DNA from 4 places in the Mesobacillus jeotgali genome. Region 1 is predicted to be linked to each of the others. Evidence: riboswitches for the same ligand, from Rfam matches in the RefSeq annotation. Region 1 holds a riboswitch; each other region holds the start of a gene.

Evidence for each region. A riboswitch is a leader RNA that binds a small molecule or an ion and turns the genes downstream of it on or off. The one in region 1 is predicted to bind S-adenosylmethionine.
Region 2: it holds a riboswitch for S-adenosylmethionine, as region 1 does, so the genes downstream of both, FOF60_RS04855 (sugar ABC transporter substrate-binding protein) here and FOF60_RS19715 (methionine ABC transporter ATP-binding protein) in region 1, are expected to answer to the same signal.
Region 3: it holds a riboswitch for S-adenosylmethionine, as region 1 does, so the genes downstream of both, FOF60_RS12180 (methionine biosynthesis PLP-dependent protein) here and FOF60_RS19715 (methionine ABC transporter ATP-binding protein) in region 1, are expected to answer to the same signal.
Region 4: it holds a riboswitch for S-adenosylmethionine, as region 1 does, so the genes downstream of both, FOF60_RS20825 (methionine ABC transporter ATP-binding protein) here and FOF60_RS19715 (methionine ABC transporter ATP-binding protein) in region 1, are expected to answer to the same signal.

Annotation. Positions count from the first base shown of each region.
Region 1 is NZ_CP109811.1:3,846,556-3,850,704, reverse strand. Features, by position in the region: gene FOF60_RS19720 (methionine ABC transporter permease) at 1-462, opposite strand, end outside; gene FOF60_RS19715 (methionine ABC transporter ATP-binding protein) at 452-1,483, opposite strand; SAM riboswitch class I at 1,569-1,672, opposite strand; SAM riboswitch class I at 1,765-1,868, opposite strand; gene map (type I methionyl aminopeptidase) at 2,052-2,795, opposite strand; gene FOF60_RS19705 (ABC transporter permease) at 3,146-4,081, shown strand; gene FOF60_RS19700 (carbohydrate ABC transporter permease) at 4,094-4,149, shown strand, end outside.
Region 2 is NZ_CP109811.1:972,940-977,088, reverse strand. Features, by position in the region: partial or broken gene FOF60_RS24545 (ATP-binding cassette domain-containing protein) at 1-435, opposite strand, end outside; gene FOF60_RS04855 (sugar ABC transporter substrate-binding protein) at 683-1,780, opposite strand; SAM riboswitch class I at 1,883-1,989, opposite strand; gene FOF60_RS04850 (dynamin family protein) at 2,138-4,149, opposite strand, start outside.
Region 3 is NZ_CP109811.1:2,386,855-2,391,003, reverse strand. Features, by position in the region: gene FOF60_RS12185 (M4 family metallopeptidase) at 1-506, shown strand, start outside; SAM riboswitch class I at 1,492-1,605, shown strand; gene FOF60_RS12180 (methionine biosynthesis PLP-dependent protein) at 1,780-2,895, shown strand; gene metC (cystathionine beta-lyase) at 2,892-4,070, shown strand; gene FOF60_RS12170 (bifunctional homocysteine S-methyltransferase/methylenetetrahydrofolate reductase) at 4,070-4,149, shown strand, end outside.
Region 4 is NZ_CP109811.1:4,056,722-4,060,870, reverse strand. Features, by position in the region: gene FOF60_RS20830 (O-acetylhomoserine aminocarboxypropyltransferase/cysteine synthase family protein) at 1-1,019, shown strand, start outside; SAM riboswitch class I at 1,131-1,245, shown strand; gene FOF60_RS20825 (methionine ABC transporter ATP-binding protein) at 1,500-2,558, shown strand; gene FOF60_RS20820 (methionine ABC transporter permease) at 2,551-3,219, shown strand; gene FOF60_RS20815 (MetQ/NlpA family ABC transporter substrate-binding protein) at 3,234-4,073, shown strand.

The DNA of each region.
Region 1 (4,149 bases):
AACAGTCGCAATCGTAAATGCGAGGATCAGCGAGCTCATCGCTTCGGGAAGAATGAATTTGAAAACAATCTGCCAGGGCGTGGCTCCCATTGATTCGGCTGCCTCAATCACGCCAGGATCCACTTCGAGCAGGGAATTCTCTACCAATCTGGCAATATACGGACCTGCATAGAAGACGAGCGGGACGACAGCTGCGGCTGTACCAATCGACGTGCCAACAATCAACCGGGTCAGCGGGATGATGGCAACCAGCAGGATGATGAATGGCACAGAGCGGAAGACGTTGATGACGCTGTTGAGTACATTGAAAATAGGTGCGTTTTCTAGTAAATGGCCTTTCCGTGTGACCACAAGCGCAATTCCCAGTGGCACCCCCAGAACTGCCGAAAACAGGAGAGAGAATGCAACCATTTGCAGTGTTTCAATTAAGGCTTGGATGATTTGCTCTGAATTAACTAGCATTTGCTGTCACTTCCTTTATGCTTACTTTTTGTTGATCGATAAAATTAAGAGCCCTCAAAATTTCTTTATCACTGCCCTGGAACTCGACAATCAGGTTACCGAATGGAATGCCCTGAAGCTCTGTGATATTGCCGAAGAGAACATTGACATTGATATCGAATTTCTTAGAAAGCTGAGAAAGAAGCGGCTGACCGGCTGACTCACCGACAAAGTTGATCCGGAATACCTTATGCAGCCCTGAATTTCCTTCAATAATCCTGTACACGGAATCAGGAATACTGTCATTCATGATGGTGCTGATGAAATTTCTTGCTGTTTCTGTTTTAGGAGCTGAAAAAACACTGAAGACAGTGTCTTCTTCGATGATTCTGCCATCCTCGATGACAGCAACTCTGTCGCAAATTTCCCTGATGACGGACATTTCATGGGTAATGATTAAAATCGTAATGTTGTACTCCTTGTTGATTTTTTTCAAAAGCTGCAGGATGGAACTGGTTGTCTGCGGGTCAAGGGCAGAAGTCGCTTCGTCACAGAGCAGGATTTTCGGCTGAGTTGCCAGTGCCCGGGCTATTCCGATACGCTGCTTCTGGCCGCCTGAAAGCTGGTCTGGATAATTGTCTGCTTTATCAGCCAGGCCGACAAAGTCGAGGAGCTGATACACCCTTTCTTTTATTTTGTCTTTTGGAAGTTTTGCGAGAATGAGCGGCATCGCAACATTATCAAAAACAGTTTTCGAGTTTAAAAGATTGAAATGCTGGAATACCATGCCGATATTCTTTTTTATCTCCCTGACTTCTTTTACTGAAAGGGAAGTCATATCGCAGCCATCCACAATCACCCTGCCTGATGTTGGCCGTTCCAGTAGGTTTACGCAGCGGATCAATGAACTTTTTCCTGCACCGCTGAAACCAATGACTCCGAATATTTCTCCTTCTTTGATTTCCAAATCAATTCCATTCAGTGCCGCTACCTTGTTTCCGCGGCTTTCATAAACTTTTTCCACTTTCTCAAACGTAATCATTGTTTTCCTCCTTTTTAGGGCATAAAAAAAACTCTTCCCGGAAACAGGAAGAGGGCATGCCGCAACGAATGCTGGACAATATCTCTTCTTATCTCCCAAGCTCATGCTTGCTGGATTTGGCACAGTCCTCAATGTGAGTCCGCTGCCGAGGCTTCATAGGGCCAGTCCCTCCGCCTCTCTTGATAAGAAAGTATCGATATGAAATTTTAAAGTGGGGATATTTGTAAAAAACAAAAAGTCCCCTTCAGAAAGAAGAGGACATCAAATGAAAAGTCGGCCTCTTCTTATCTGTCAAGCTCATGCTTGCTGGATTTGGCACAGTCCTCCAAAGGAGTCCGCTGCCGAGGTGTCATAGGGCCAGTCCCTCAACCTCTCTTGATAAGAAGTAACGAATATTGAGTTGTAAATCTTGTTTATTACTTTACTGTGTCATAGAAAAAGTGTCAATCATTTTGTTGGATTTTTTTTAGCAATACGAAAAATAGGAATATAGTATGAACTGCCAGGGGGGTCAGGCAAAAAAAGAGAAACCCCTGCAGCAGCAAGGGTTTCAATCGAGAAAAAAGCTCTATCGAGTAATGACAATCGGCCCATTCTTCGTAAGGATGATTGTATGCTCACATTGAGCGACAAAGCTGTTTTCTGTTACATATGTCCATTCATCGTTTTCATTTTGGAAGACTTCTTCCTCACGAGTTGAGATGAATGGCTCAAAAGCGATGACCATTCCATCCTTTAAAAGCTCGTCATCCCATGGCTCATGATAGTTGTAGATATGATCGGGTGCCTCATGGATTGTTCGTCCAATCCCGTGTCCGGTCAAATTCTTGATGACTGTCAGGCCGTTCTTTCTCGCAGTTGCGATAACTGCTTTACCTAGTCCGCTTTTCTTCGATCCGGGTTTCGCCTTTTTCAGACCTGCTTCAAACGCCTCGACGGCTGTTTCGCATATCTTCGTTAAAATTGGATCCCCTTTGCCAACGACAAATGAGATGCCGGTATCAGCGAAATATCCATTTTTCGATCCGGAAACGTCGATATTCACAATATCGCCTTCTTGGATGACGCGGCTTCCCGGAATTCCATGGGCTACTTCTTCATTCACACTGATGCATGTGTACCCTGGAAAATTGTACTCACCCTTTGGCGCAGAAATCGCACCATGCTGCTCAAACATGGCACCCGCGATTTCATCAAGTTCCTTGGTGGTAATTCCAGGTATGGTCTTTTGGACCAATTCATCACGTATCAAGCCGACAATCCTGCCAATTTCTTTCAAGCCGTTAAAATCTTCCTCTGTTTTCGCAATCATAATATATTCCTTTCCATTAGCTTCGATTTAAAAAACTCTACGATTAGATTATCCTTTTTAGTTATGAAAATCCATCCTTTAGGTTTGAGGAGCATATATGCAGGATCCGTTATATGGCCGCATTGTCATAATCCTGCCCTTTTTGTAAACGATACCAACACGATGGTATCAATATTTTACTCAATAAACCTAAAACTAAAAAATTGGTACCATAAGCAAAATTCCATGGCTTATAAATGTAAGCCCTTTTTTTTATGATTAAGGTACAAGAAAGACAAAGCAACTAAGGTGGTGAAGAAATGGAAGTCAAGATTCAACAGCCAGTCGAACAACAAGTCAGTGACACCATAATGGTAGAGCCTACAAAAAAGGAAAAATACAAAAAAATCAAAAAGACAATCATTTCTCAAAAGTATTTGCAAACGATGGCGCTTCTCGGAGTAGTGTGGATGTTCATCTTCAACTATATCCCGATGTATGGGTTGATCATCGCTTTCAAGGAATACAGCATTATCAAAACGATCTCAGAAGCACCATGGGTAGGATTGATGCAGTTCAAGGAATTCCTGCAGGATGAGAACTTCTGGATTGTCCTGAAAAATACACTGGGAATCAGCTTGATCAAACTAATTATCGGGTTCCCGCTTCCAATCATTTTTGCTCTTTTGCTTAATGAACTTACATCAATGAAGCTAAAGAAAGCGGTTCAAACGATCTCTTACTTGCCACACTTCATTTCATGGGTTGTACTTGGAGGGATTTTGACAACATGGCTGGCAGATATCGGTGTCTTAAATGATATCCTGCTTGGTTTAGGGTTGATCAGCGAACGTACGAATTTCCTTGCTTCACCTGATAACTTCTGGGCGATCGTCATTCTATCGGATATATGGAAAGAACTTGGTTGGTCAGCAATCATTTATCTTGCAGCAATTGCTGGTGTATCACCAGAACTGTACGAGTCATCAACAATTGACGGAGCAAATCGTTTCCAAAAGATGTGGCATGTTACATTGCCATCGATTCGCCCGACAATCACCATTCTTTTCATCCTTGCTGTAAGCGGTGTCTTGAATTCAAACTTCGACCAAATCTTGATTTTGCGTAACTCATTGAATGAAAGCGCAAGTAATGTAATTGACATTTACGTTTATCAAATGGGACTTCAGAATGCCCGCTACTCTTACGCAACAGCAGTCGGTTTATTAAAAGCAATCATTGCCTTTATCCTGCTCCTGTCTGCTAACAAGATTGTGAAGAAACTGAATGGAACATCTTTATTCTAAGGGGGTGAGGTTGTGTTTAAGCTTTTTAAACGGAACCGGCGAACAACAAGCGAATACATCTTTGACAA
Region 2 (4,149 bases), 2.0 Mb from region 1:
CTTCTCTGCAAGCGTAAGCTCCCCGGCAAGATTTTTTACAGGAATCTGAAGGTTCATTCCTGATAAAATATCCTCTGCCTGTTTGAAAAGCTGCTTCCAATTCACCCAGTGCTTGTTTTCCATTGCCTGTACTGTGTGGTTAAGCATGATGTTTTCCCCAACAGTCAGCGATGGGATGATGGCTGTATCAACCTCCTGATAGACCGTCTGGATCCCGAATTTCTGCGCGTCACTCGGTGTCCTGATTTCCACACTCTCTCCATCGAGCAGGATTTCCCCTGTGTAATGATCGTGGGCACCGGAAAGCACCTTCATTAATGTCGATTTACCCGCGCCATTTGCGCCGATCAACGCATGGATGCTGCCCGTTTCTGTACTGAAATTAACTTCGTTCAGCGCACGCACCCCCGGAAAATCAATACTGATGTTGTTCATTTGAAGTTTCATCCGGGTTCCTCCTCCCTATCAATCTGGAAAACAGACACTCTTTTTTTGAGAGTGCCTGCTTTGTTCGCTGAACTGGAAAAAATCGCGTGGAATTTCCAGTTCGCTATAAAAATGAGATTTTCGCTATAAAATCGGAAAAATCGCTATAAAATCAAGAAAATCGCTATATAACTGAAAAAGTCGCTATAAAAATTATTTTTTCGCTATAAAACTTATCAACCAATCATTATTATTGTTATTTCTTATAGTGATCCTTCAATTTCTGCATCCAATCTTCCAGAAATGCGTCTGATTCGCCCCAGCCTTCGATGATTTCAGCCAGATTGACCATGTTTACTGGATTTTTTGACTGCTGCAGCTCTTCCTGGGAAATCAGTGATGCTTCTAGATCATAGGTTGCTGGTGTTTCCTCGCCGGCAAGCTTTTTCGCCAGCAATCTCATATTCACTTCTCCTATCAGCTTTGGATCAACAGCGGCAGTATATTTCCATGGGCTGCCTTCTCCCTGGATTTCCTGAAGATCAGCATTGGAAACATCAATTCCGTAAATCTTGATTTCCTCGCGGCCAGCTTCCTTAATGGCACGAGCAGCTCCGATTGCAAACGCGTCCCACGTTGCGAAAATCGCGTTAATTTCCCCTTTTGGATGCTTGTTGAGCATCGCGGCCACAGCATTCTGCGTCTGGACACTTGTATCGGCAGCGGCCACTCCGAATCTCTCAACCTCTTTGATTCCCGGGTTTGCCTTCAGAGTTTCCTGGTAAACTTTATTTCTTCTGACCATTGGCGGGAAGCCATCAACCCAGAGGTAAACGATATTCGCTTCTCCATGTTGGTCCTTCACAAGCTGGTCTAGTACCTGCGTTGCGAGAGCCTCATCATCCTGGGATGTGAGCGTGACTCCCTCTACCTGCGCCAGATCCGGATTTGAATCGAAAGTTATGACGCTTTTGCCTTTTTCAACTAATTTTTTCACATCATCTACAGTTGCTGCATCATCTCCATGGGAAATGATGAATCCATCATAATCCTGCTGCAGCCCCTGATTGATTGCGTCATGGAATTTGGCTGTATCACCATTTGCCGTGAAGACGTCTACCTTAAAGCCGAGCGCTTCTCCTTCTGCTTTCGCTCCGGCTAAAAATTGCGCTGTATGGTCATCTCCGCCAATCTTGCGGATGACTTTGATTTTGACTTCCTCACCTTTTGCAAATCGCTCCGGAACGCCTTCCACAGGACCGCTGGCCGTTTTCGTCTCTCCGCCGCCGCATCCTGTCAGCAGCAGTGCAGAAGCAACTGCACCTAAAAATACTTTTTTAATTCCTTTTTTCATTTGATTCTCCCCCTTTGATTGATCTGCGTAACTAAAACAAATAAAAAAACCTCTCCAGAAAAGAGAGGTTTCAAACGCAATAAAATGCAAAGTCGGATTCCTCTCTTATCTTTCAAAACAAAAAATTGTTTTGCAGGATTTAGCACCAATTCCATTGGAACGGTTGCTGGGCGTCACAGGGCCAGTCCCTCTGCCACTCTTGATAAGAGAATTTCTTTATTGAGTTAATGTTGCAAATCGATAAATTTTACTTTAAACTCCTATACTCATATTGTCAATATTATTATGAAAATTTAATTATATTCTTTTTTCCGTACCAAACAAAAAGGAAGACTCCAAATCGGAATCTTCCTTTTTCTATTCCCCTCTTCCTGCAGCTGTCATCCATTCAAACTGTCGGAGCTTTACTTCGTACAGTGTCAATGGGTCGCGGTACAGTTCTGGGTTGATTCTCATTTTTTCAAGTTCGGTCTTACCATAATCGATTTCCGATTTGGCTTCTTCTACTGCTTCTTCCAGTACAATGAATGGATTTTTGAAGAACAGGTTCACATCTCGTTCAATCGACTTCTCAAAAATCTCGAATTGCTGCAGGAATCTTTTCGCGATGGTTACGCCGATATCATAATAGTCTTCCGACTCCAGATAGGTTTTGTATCGGTTATAAAGCATCGCATTGTTTTGCGGCAGCACGCCAAGCAGCTTACCTGCGCTTTTCAGGAAGAACTGCTGCGGTGTCGGGCGGTTCATGATGTTGACATTTTCATAGTGTACACCGTTCGTCATCCGGCTTGCATCGCGGCGCCAGTCATCAAGCACCCTGAAATCACAATCCAGACTGATCCGTTCCTCTCCATACATCGAGTTAAAGCCCTCGGCCATTTCATTCAAGTAGTTTTGGCTATGATCGAATTCATCCTTGGAATGTTGAATCCAGCCCTGCAAATCTTCATGGAATTTCGGCAAAACAGTTTCATCAAGGTATTCCCTAATCTTCTTGTTCATTGCTTCATCCATTTCAGCATGGATTTTTCCGAAATCGCTGTCCTCCGTCACCAATTCAGAACAACTGCGCAGGATTTCCGGGATTCTTTCAATGATTTCCGCACGGGTTTCATCCTTGATTTTACGATATGACTTCTGAATGGACTTCGATTTCTCTTCTTCAATGTCTCCCAGCTGATTGATGGCACCGTTCAGCTTACTTACCATTTCTTCGTTCCAGTTGATTGTTTCCATATGGTTATTCTCAATTTCAATCCGTTTATCAAGCAGATACGTGATGGCCCTTCTGACAAAGAATTGCAGTTTTGCTGTGCGCTCCTGCTCGATGTCGACAGACCTGTTGTTCGTTTTAATAAATTCAGAGAAGTCTCTCAGCTGCTTTCCTTTGTCATAATTAGCCGAGAAAGCAAACATTTTTGCGTCAGGATAGTATTGGCTGATTTCAGCCCATGTTTGGTCAAAAACTTCTACTGCCTCCTGCTGACTGTAGATTGAATCTATTTTATTCAACAGGAAGTGTATTGGAAGCTGCGGGAAGTACTCTGAAATCTTCGAGAGGATTTCTCTTTCTTTTTCCGTAAAAGGATCATTTGCGTTGAGCACGAAAAGCAAGCTATCTGCAAACCTCAGGTAATTGTACAACGGGTGATTGTCATAGTTATTGCGATTGACTCCAGGAGTATCAATCAGTGCCAGTTCATGGTCGCGCAGGAACGCGAACTCAGCTCTGAAATCTATGATCGTTTCATTTTTATGGTTCTGTCGGCGAATTCCTGCACTTTCCTTGAAGTCCTCAATATCCATGATTTGGCGGACGGCCGTATCGGTGATTTCCTGGATTTCCGGATTTTCTTCGTTCGTGAACCGGATGACCGCCGCAGTAGGAGATGTAATCAGTTCTTCCCCTATAATGGTATTGACAAAGGAAGACTTTCCATTGCCAGACAAACCGGCGATCAGTAGATTATGGACATTGGATTCCTTCAGCTCTTGGACCAGCCACTTGATCCTGTTGCCTACCTCTATCTCATGATCCTCTGCCCATTTGATGATTGTTTCGAATAGCTGCATGCTATCCTCGTAGCCATCATGGTACTCGCGTGAATTCAGCACAAGGTTCTCGGCATCGTGAATCGCCGATGCGGTAATGGTCCCTGGAAATACTTCATTCCACGCTATAATCGATGATGCCGAAACAAGGCTGTTAACAGGACTTGTTATCTTGAGCCAGTTAGTCAGCAACTCAGGAATCAGCGGAGAAATCTCTTTAATCAAGCGATCCCCATTAATCAGCTCGAAATAGGTATCCTGATAGACAGCCGAAAGATGGGTCCAGCCATCTCTTCTATTGCCGTCCATCCCGC
Region 3 (4,149 bases), 1.5 Mb from region 1:
CGGATTTCAGTTCGGACCTGGTTTACCAGTATGAATCAGGTGCATTGAACGAAGCGATTTCCGATATCTTCGGCACACTTGCTGAATTCCATGACAACAATGATCCTGATTTTGAAATCGGCGAAGACATCTATACACCAAACACGGCTGGAGATGCTCTTCGTTCTATGAGTGACCCAACTAAATACGGCGATCCTGATCACTACTCCAAGCGTTACACTGGAACTTCCGATAACGGCGGTGTCCACATTAACAGCGGTATCATCAATAAAGCTGCCTACCTTCTGAGTGAAGGCGGTTCACATTATGGAGTATCGGTCCCAGGAATCGGTACAGATAAAATGGGAGCGATCTTCTACCGTGCAAACACAGTCTATTACACTTCTTCCACGAATTTCAGCCAGGCACGAGCAGGAACAGTACAAGCAGCAAAAGACCTGTACGGTGCGGCTTCTGCAGAAGTTGAAGCTGTCAATAAAGCATTTGATGCTGTAGGAATATATTAATAACTTTATATTTAGTCAGACTGGCTCATCTATTCTTGTGAGCCAGTCTTTTTATGCTGCTGCTCCCTCGCCTTCTCGTTTTAATGAGAGAACGGAATATTGATTTTGATTAAAGCGGGATTGAGGGTACGGAATCGTGACACCTTTGGCAGCTAATCATGAAAACCTGTCACAATAACATTCGAATCGTGACAGCTTTGGCCTTGCAACCAGAAAAGCTGTCACAATAACATCGGAATCGTGACAGCTTTGGCCTTGTAACCTGGAAAGTTGTCATAAAAACATCGGAATCGTGACAGCTTTGCCCTCGGAACCAGAAAACCTGTCACAATAACATTGGAATCGTGACAGCTTTGGCCTTGCAATCAGAAAGCTGTCACAATAACATCGGAATCGTGACAGCTTTGGCCTCGAACCAGAAAGCTGTCACAATAACATCGGAATCGTGACAGCTTTGGCCTGTAACCTGGAAAGTTGTCATAAAACATCGGAATCGTGACAGCTTTGCCTCGGAACCAGAAAACCTGTCACAATAACATTGGAATCGTGACAGCCTTGGCCTTGCAATCAGAAAAGCTGTCACAATAACATCGGAATCGTGAAAGTTTTGATCTCGGATCCAGAAAAGCTGTCACAATAACACCGGAATCGTGACAGCTTTGGCCTTGCAACCAGAAAAGCTGTCACAATAACATCGGAATCATGACAGCTTTGGCTTCGGAACCAGAAAAGCTGTCACAATAACATCGGAATCATGACAGCTTTGGCTTCGGAACCAGAAAAGCTGTCATAAAACCTCCGGAATCTTAAAAGCTTTGCCCTCATCCACTAAAAAGCTGTCAAAAAAAATTACTTTGCCTTGCCAGATACTTCTATTAATCTTACACCTTATGCATATATACTTCACCGCATTAAATTAAAATGATTGACATTGAACATGATCAGATGTAATATTTAGAGAAATTTAATAATTCAATAATATTAAATCTTATCCAGAGAAGCTGAGGGTCTGGCCCTGTGAAGCTTCAGCAACCTTCAACTATATTTTTGTTGAAAAGGTGCTAATTCCAGCAAGTTCTTGAAACTTGGCAGATAAGAAGAATGGCTACTAACTGTAAAGTCTTCTTCTTAAGAAGGCTTTTTTTGTTTTATTAGGGATCTCACACTGACTTTCTGGATCATTGTCGAACAAGTCCCTTTTTAAGTCGATTATCTCGTCTTTTCTCATAAAACAAAAACTGCCATCTGACTATAACCAATAGGAGTGAATAAATTGGCAGAAATCGAAACAAAGCTAGCACAGCTTGGCAACAGGAGTGAATCATCAACAGGTGCGGTCAATCCACCAATCTATTTAACGACAGCCTACCGTCACGAAGGGATTGGGCAATCCAGCGGCTATGATTATGTCCGCACGGGCAATCCTACTCGCGAAATCCTTGAAAAGGCGATTGCAGACCTGGAGGATGGAGACCGCGGTTTTGCCTGCAGCTCCGGAATGGCAGCAATCTGGACAGTTCTGTCATTATTCGAGCACGGAGATGAATGGATTGTTTCGAAGGATCTATACGGGGGAACTTACCGTCTTCTCGAGCAGGGTTTCAAAAAGTGGGGATTAAATAGTACATATGCTGACATGGCCGATGTAAACGAAATCAAATCCGCAATAAATCATAGGACTAAGGCTCTTTTTGTAGAAACGCCGACGAATCCTCTGATGGAGCAGGCTGATATTGAAGCCATCGCAAACATCGCAAAAGAGAACGGCATTCTGCTGATTGTTGATAATACCTTCTACACTCCCCTTCTGCAAAAACCATTGACTTTAGGTGCAGATATCGTGATCCACAGTGCAACTAAATATCTTGGAGGTCACAATGATGTTCTTGCCGGGCTCATCGTTGCCAGGGGCCAGCAGATATGTGATTCCCTCTTCCTTCATCATAATGGCGGAGGTGCGGTGTTAAGTCCGTTCGATTCCTGGCTGCTCATCCGCGGGATGAAAACACTGGCATTAAGGATGGAACGCCATGAACAAAATGCCAGGGAGCTGATGAATTATTTACAGAATCATCATGCTGTGAAGGATGTCTTGTATCCCGGCAGAGGCGGAATGATTTCATTCAGAGTACACTCTCCTGCCATGGTGAATCCGTTTTTAAAAAGTCTATCTACCATTACTTTTGCAGAAAGCCTTGGTGGCGTAGAAAGTTTCATTACCTACCCTGCGACTCAGACACATGCCGATATCCCAGCTGAAATTCGTGAACAAACCGGGGTTTGTGACCGACTGCTGCGATTCTCTGTGGGAATCGAAAATGTGGCGGATTTGATAAAAGACTTGGATGAAGCTTTCCAAAAAGCAAGCCAGGAGGCTGAAGCAATATGAGCAGATATACATTTGAAACCCAATTGCTCCATAACAAGCATAAGTTCGATCCTGCAACCGGTGGAGTAAGCGTGCCAATCCAGCACGCCTCAACTTTCCACCAGCCGTCGGCAGACAAATTTGGAAAATATGATTACAGCCGCAGTCTTAATCCCACCAGAGAGGCACTTGAGGAAATAACCGCCGAGCTGGAGGGCGGTGTCCGGGGTTTTGCTTTTTCATCCGGGATGGCAGCTATCTCAACTGCCTTTTTGCTTCTTTCTCAAGGTGACCACGTGATCGTAACCGAGGATGTTTATGGCGGCACCTACCGGATGGTTACACAGGTACTGAACCGTTTTGGTATTGAGCACACTTTTGTGGATATGACCGACCTTGACGTGGTAGAGCGTGCAATTAGGCCCAATACTGCATTGCTATATGCTGAAACTCCCTCTAATCCGCTATTAAAGGTGACAGATATTCAGGCGATTAGCGAAATAGCGAAGAAACACGGCGCTCTTACCTTTGTTGACAATACCTTCATGACTCCCTACTTGCAGCGCCCGCTGGAACTTGGAGCTGATATTGTCCTCCACAGCGCCACAAAGTTTCTGTCCGGCCACAGTGATACAGTCGCGGGTCTGGCGGTGGTTAAGGATGAAAATCTGGCCAACAAGCTTTATACCCTGCAGAATTCTTTCGGGGCAGTCCTCGGAGTCCAGGATGCGTGGCTTGTCATGAGAGGTATCAAGACCTTGTCTGTCAGGATGAAACAATCTCAGGAAAGCGCAAAGAAAATAGCTGGATTTTTAAAGAAACAGCCAGTAATCAAGAATGTCTTTTACCCTGGCCTTTCGGATCATCCGCAGTCGGACCTTCAGATTCAGCAGGCATATGGGCCGGGAGCAGTACTGTCGTTTGAGCTTGAAAATGCAGAGGTTTTAACCAGATTCATAGAACATGTGAAGCTACCAGTTTTTGCAGTCAGTCTTGGAGCAGTAGAATCGATTCTCTCTTATCCGGCAAAAATGTCACATGCGGCCATGCCGCAGGACGAACGAGAATGGCGAGGCATCACTGACGGCCTCCTTCGACTCTCTGTCGGGCTGGAAAACGCCGACGACTTGATCGCGGATTTTGAGCAAGCTTTGGATTACATAGGAACTTTAGCAGCACAAAAGGAGGAAATCTAATGAGTTTCCTGAAACGCCTGGAAAATGAAATTTTGATCGCGGATGGTGCGATTGGTACTCTCCTCCACTCTTATGGAGC
Region 4 (4,149 bases), 210 kb from region 1:
TTGCGCATGCGGGCGATGAAATTGTTGCTGCCGCTAATCTATATGGTGGCACCTACAATCTATTTGCTGTCACCCTGCCGAAGTATGGAATAAAAGTCCACCTGGTTGATTCCGCTGATCCTGAAAATTTCCGAAGGGCAATAACTCCGAAAACCAAAGCAGTCTATGCAGAAACGATCGGCAATCCGAGTCTCAGGATCCTGGATATTGAAGCTGTTGCCGAAGTTGCCCACGAAGCAGGTGTGCCGCTGATCATCGATAACACTTTTGCGACACCATATCTTTGCCGGCCAATTGACCATGGAGCTGATATCGTCATCCACTCGGCAACCAAGTGGCTGTTAGGGAACGGGACAGTCATGGGCGGGATTATTGTGGATGGAGGAAAGTTCGATTGGAGTTCAGCTAAATTCCCAGGCTTTAATGAGCCGGACTCCAGCTATCATAACATTGTCTATAGTGAAGCAATCGGAGCTGCCGCATATATCGTTAAGGCAAGAGTCCAGCTTTTGCGTGACCTGGGACCGGCAATCAGTCCGCAGAGCGCCTTCCAATTTAACCTTGGCATCGAAACTTTACATGTACGCATGAAGGAGCATATCGCCAATACACGAAAAATTGTAGATTACCTAGAGTCTCATCCTGCTGTTACCTGGGTAAGCTATCCTGGCCATGAGTCTCATCCTGATAAAAACCTCGCAGACCGCTACCTTCCAAAGGGAGCCGGGTCAGTAGTTATTTTTGGGATTGAAGGCGGCAGGGAAGCCGGAGCAAAGCTGATCAACTCACTAGAATTATGGTCCCATGTCGCAAATGTCGGCGATGCTAAAAGCCTGATCATCCATCCTGCAAGCACAACCCATCAGCAGCTGGATTCAGAAGGCCTTAAAGCAGCTGGGGTTCCTGAGGATTTAATCCGCCTTTCCGTCGGGATTGAAAATGTGGAAGATATCATTGAAGACCTGGAGCAGGCGATCGAAAAAGCGACCGGAGTACCTGGAGTCCCTGCTGGAATTTAAAATCCATAACCTTCCAGAAAATATTTGAAAATAATTTTATTGACACCCTTTTTTAATCCGTGCTACAATCACACTCGTAACTTAAAACCGATTAGATAATTTAATAGCGTGCTCTTATCAAGAGAGGTGGAGGGAAGTGCCCTATGAAGCCCGGCAACCGTCAGTAAGCATTGCTTGCTGAAATGGTGCCAATTCACACAAAGCAGATCGCTTTGGCAGATGAGAGAAAGGAATCCACTATTATTATGCCTTTCTGCTCACTTGCAGGAAGGCTTTTATTTTGTTCTTTTCGAATAAATGCTTAAAAAGTTATAGCTAAAAAGCTTGTCCGAAAAGATTTTATCACAAGAGTACAATTTTCCCGTTTAGGATAAGAGCCCATTGCCCGATTTTGCTGAGTTTGAATTTTTTTGGTTAGGGAATGGGAAACTAGATTGATAACCTTCTTATTTTCAGGGAAATTAAACGGTTTTAATAAGTATGGAATACTCGGTTGCAAAGAGGGGGAGTCAATTGATTACGATAAAGAATGCCAGAAAGATTTATCCTTCCAACAAGGGGGATGTTAAGGCAGTCGATGATGTCAACCTTGAAGTCAAGGAAGGCGAAATCTATGGAGTTATCGGTTATAGTGGTGCCGGCAAAAGTACTTTGATTCGCATGCTGAATGGGCTGGAAATCCCAACATCAGGTTCTGTAGTGGTAGCCGGAAGGGAAGTTTCCAGGATTAAGGGAGCAGATCTGCGCAAGGCTCGCCAGGAAATCAGCATGATTTTCCAGCATTTCAATCTGCTATGGTCAAGGACTGTAGCGGAGAATATCGAGTTTCCGCTTGAAATTGCCGGAGTGGCAAAAGCAGAGAGAGAGAAACGGGTAAAAGAATTGATCACATTAGTAGGTCTTGAAGGCCGGGGAGATGCTTATCCGTCCCAGTTGAGCGGCGGCCAGAAACAGAGGGTCGGAATTGCTAGGGCGCTTGCCAATAACCCGAAAGTACTCCTTGGGGATGAAGCAACTTCAGCACTTGATCCGCAGACGACTGACCAAATTCTCGATCTCCTAGTTGATATCAATAAAAGGCTTGGCCTGACAATCGTCCTGATCACCCACGAAATGCATGTTATCAGGAAAATTTGCCATCGAGTCGCTGTAATGGAAGGCGGAAAGATTGTTGAAACAGGACCTGTACTGGAAGTCTTTAAAAATCCTCAGCAGCCGATTACGAAAAGATTCGTCCAGCAGGTGACAGAACCTGAAGAAACAAAAGAAACTGTTGACCATTTACTGGAGCGCTATCCACATGGCCGCGTTGTACAGCTCACATTCGTAGGTGAAGGGACAGAACAGCCGTTGATCACCAACTTGATCCGTGAGTTTTCAATAACGGTCAATATTGTTCAGGGTAAAATTTCACAGACACAAGATGGTTCGTATGGAACTTTGTTCATCCATCTTGATGGTGAAGAGGGCGAAGTAGCCCGGGCAATCGAGTATATCGGCCAGCATGAAGTCGGCGTGGAGGTGATTTCGAATGGCTGAGACATTGTTTCCAAATGTCAACTGGGACCGAATGTGGGAAGCGACAGTTGAGACACTGTACATGAGTGCCATTTCTGTAGTGGCTACCTTTATCCTTGGAGCACTCCTCGGACTGCTGCTTTTTTTGACATCCCCGGGAAATATTTGGGAAAATAAACCTGTCAATTTAGTATTGAGCGCAGTTGTTAATATTTTTAGGTCGATCCCATTCATTATCTTGATCGTACTTCTGATTCCTTTTACAAAAATTATCGTTGGCTCGATGATTGGGGAAAATGCTGCCCTACCTGCTCTGATTATCGGTTCGGCGCCATTTTACGCAAGGATGGTAGAAATCGGCTTGCGTGAGATTGATAAAGGTGTCATTGAAGCAGCCAAGTCCATGGGTGCCAAGACGACGACGATTATCTGGAAGGTGCTGCTTCCAGAATCGATGCCAGCTTTGGTTTCTGGTATTACGGTAACGGCGATTGCGCTAGTCAGTTACACAGCAATGGCCGGAGTCATTGGCGCAGGCGGTCTTGGGAACCTGGCATACCTTGAAGGTTTCCAGAGAAGCCGAAATGATGTCACCTTAATGGCCACAATTATTATCTTGATTATTGTGTTTATAATCCAGTTTGCAGGTGACTTCTTCACCAGGAAATTAGATAAGAGATAAAGGAGAGAATTGAATTGAAAAAATGGTTATTAGCATTATTAGCATTAGTTTTAACAGCAGGACTTGCAGCTTGCGGAACTTCCGAGGATAACACATCTGGAGAAGGCGGCAACGAAGAAAGCAAGAAAATCGTCGTAGGTGCTTCGAACGTGCCTCACGCAGAAATTTTGGAAGAAGCAAAAGCGTTACTTGAAGAAAAGGGTTATGAAATGGAAATCAAGACATTCAACGACTATGTTGTTCCAAACCAGGCACTTGATGGAGGAGAACTGGATGCAAACTACTTCCAGCATATACCTTACTTAGAGTCCCAAATGGCTGAGCACGGCTATAAGTTTGAAAACGCAGGCGGCATCCATATCGAGCCTATCGGTGTATATTCAAAGGAACATACTACACTGGATGACCTGCCAAAGGGAGCGCACATCATCATGAGCAGCTCGGTAGCAGACCATGGCCGTATTTTAACAATGCTTGAAAAAGAGGGACTGATCACCCTTAAAGAAGGCGTAGAAAAAGTAAAAGCAACAATTGATGATATTGCAGAAAATCCTAAAGAATTAGATTTTGATACAGAGTATGAAGCAGCTATGCTTCCGCAAATCTTCAACAATGGTGAAGGCGACGCAGTATTGATCAACTCTAACTATGCAATCGATGCAGGGTTGAACCCATTAAACGATTCAATTGCCATCGAGGAAAGCGATTCTCCTTATGTGAACGTAATTGCTGTCCGTGAAGGAGATGCCGACAAACCAGCAATCAAGGCGCTAGTTGAAGTGCTTCATTCAAAAGAGATCCAGGATTTCATCCTTGAAAAATATGAAGGTGCAGTCGTACCGGTAAAAGAATAACTCATTAGAAAAAGCAGGCGAGCAGCCTGCTTTTTCTTTTTGCCGCATAACCCGCCAGGAAAATTACCATACTAAC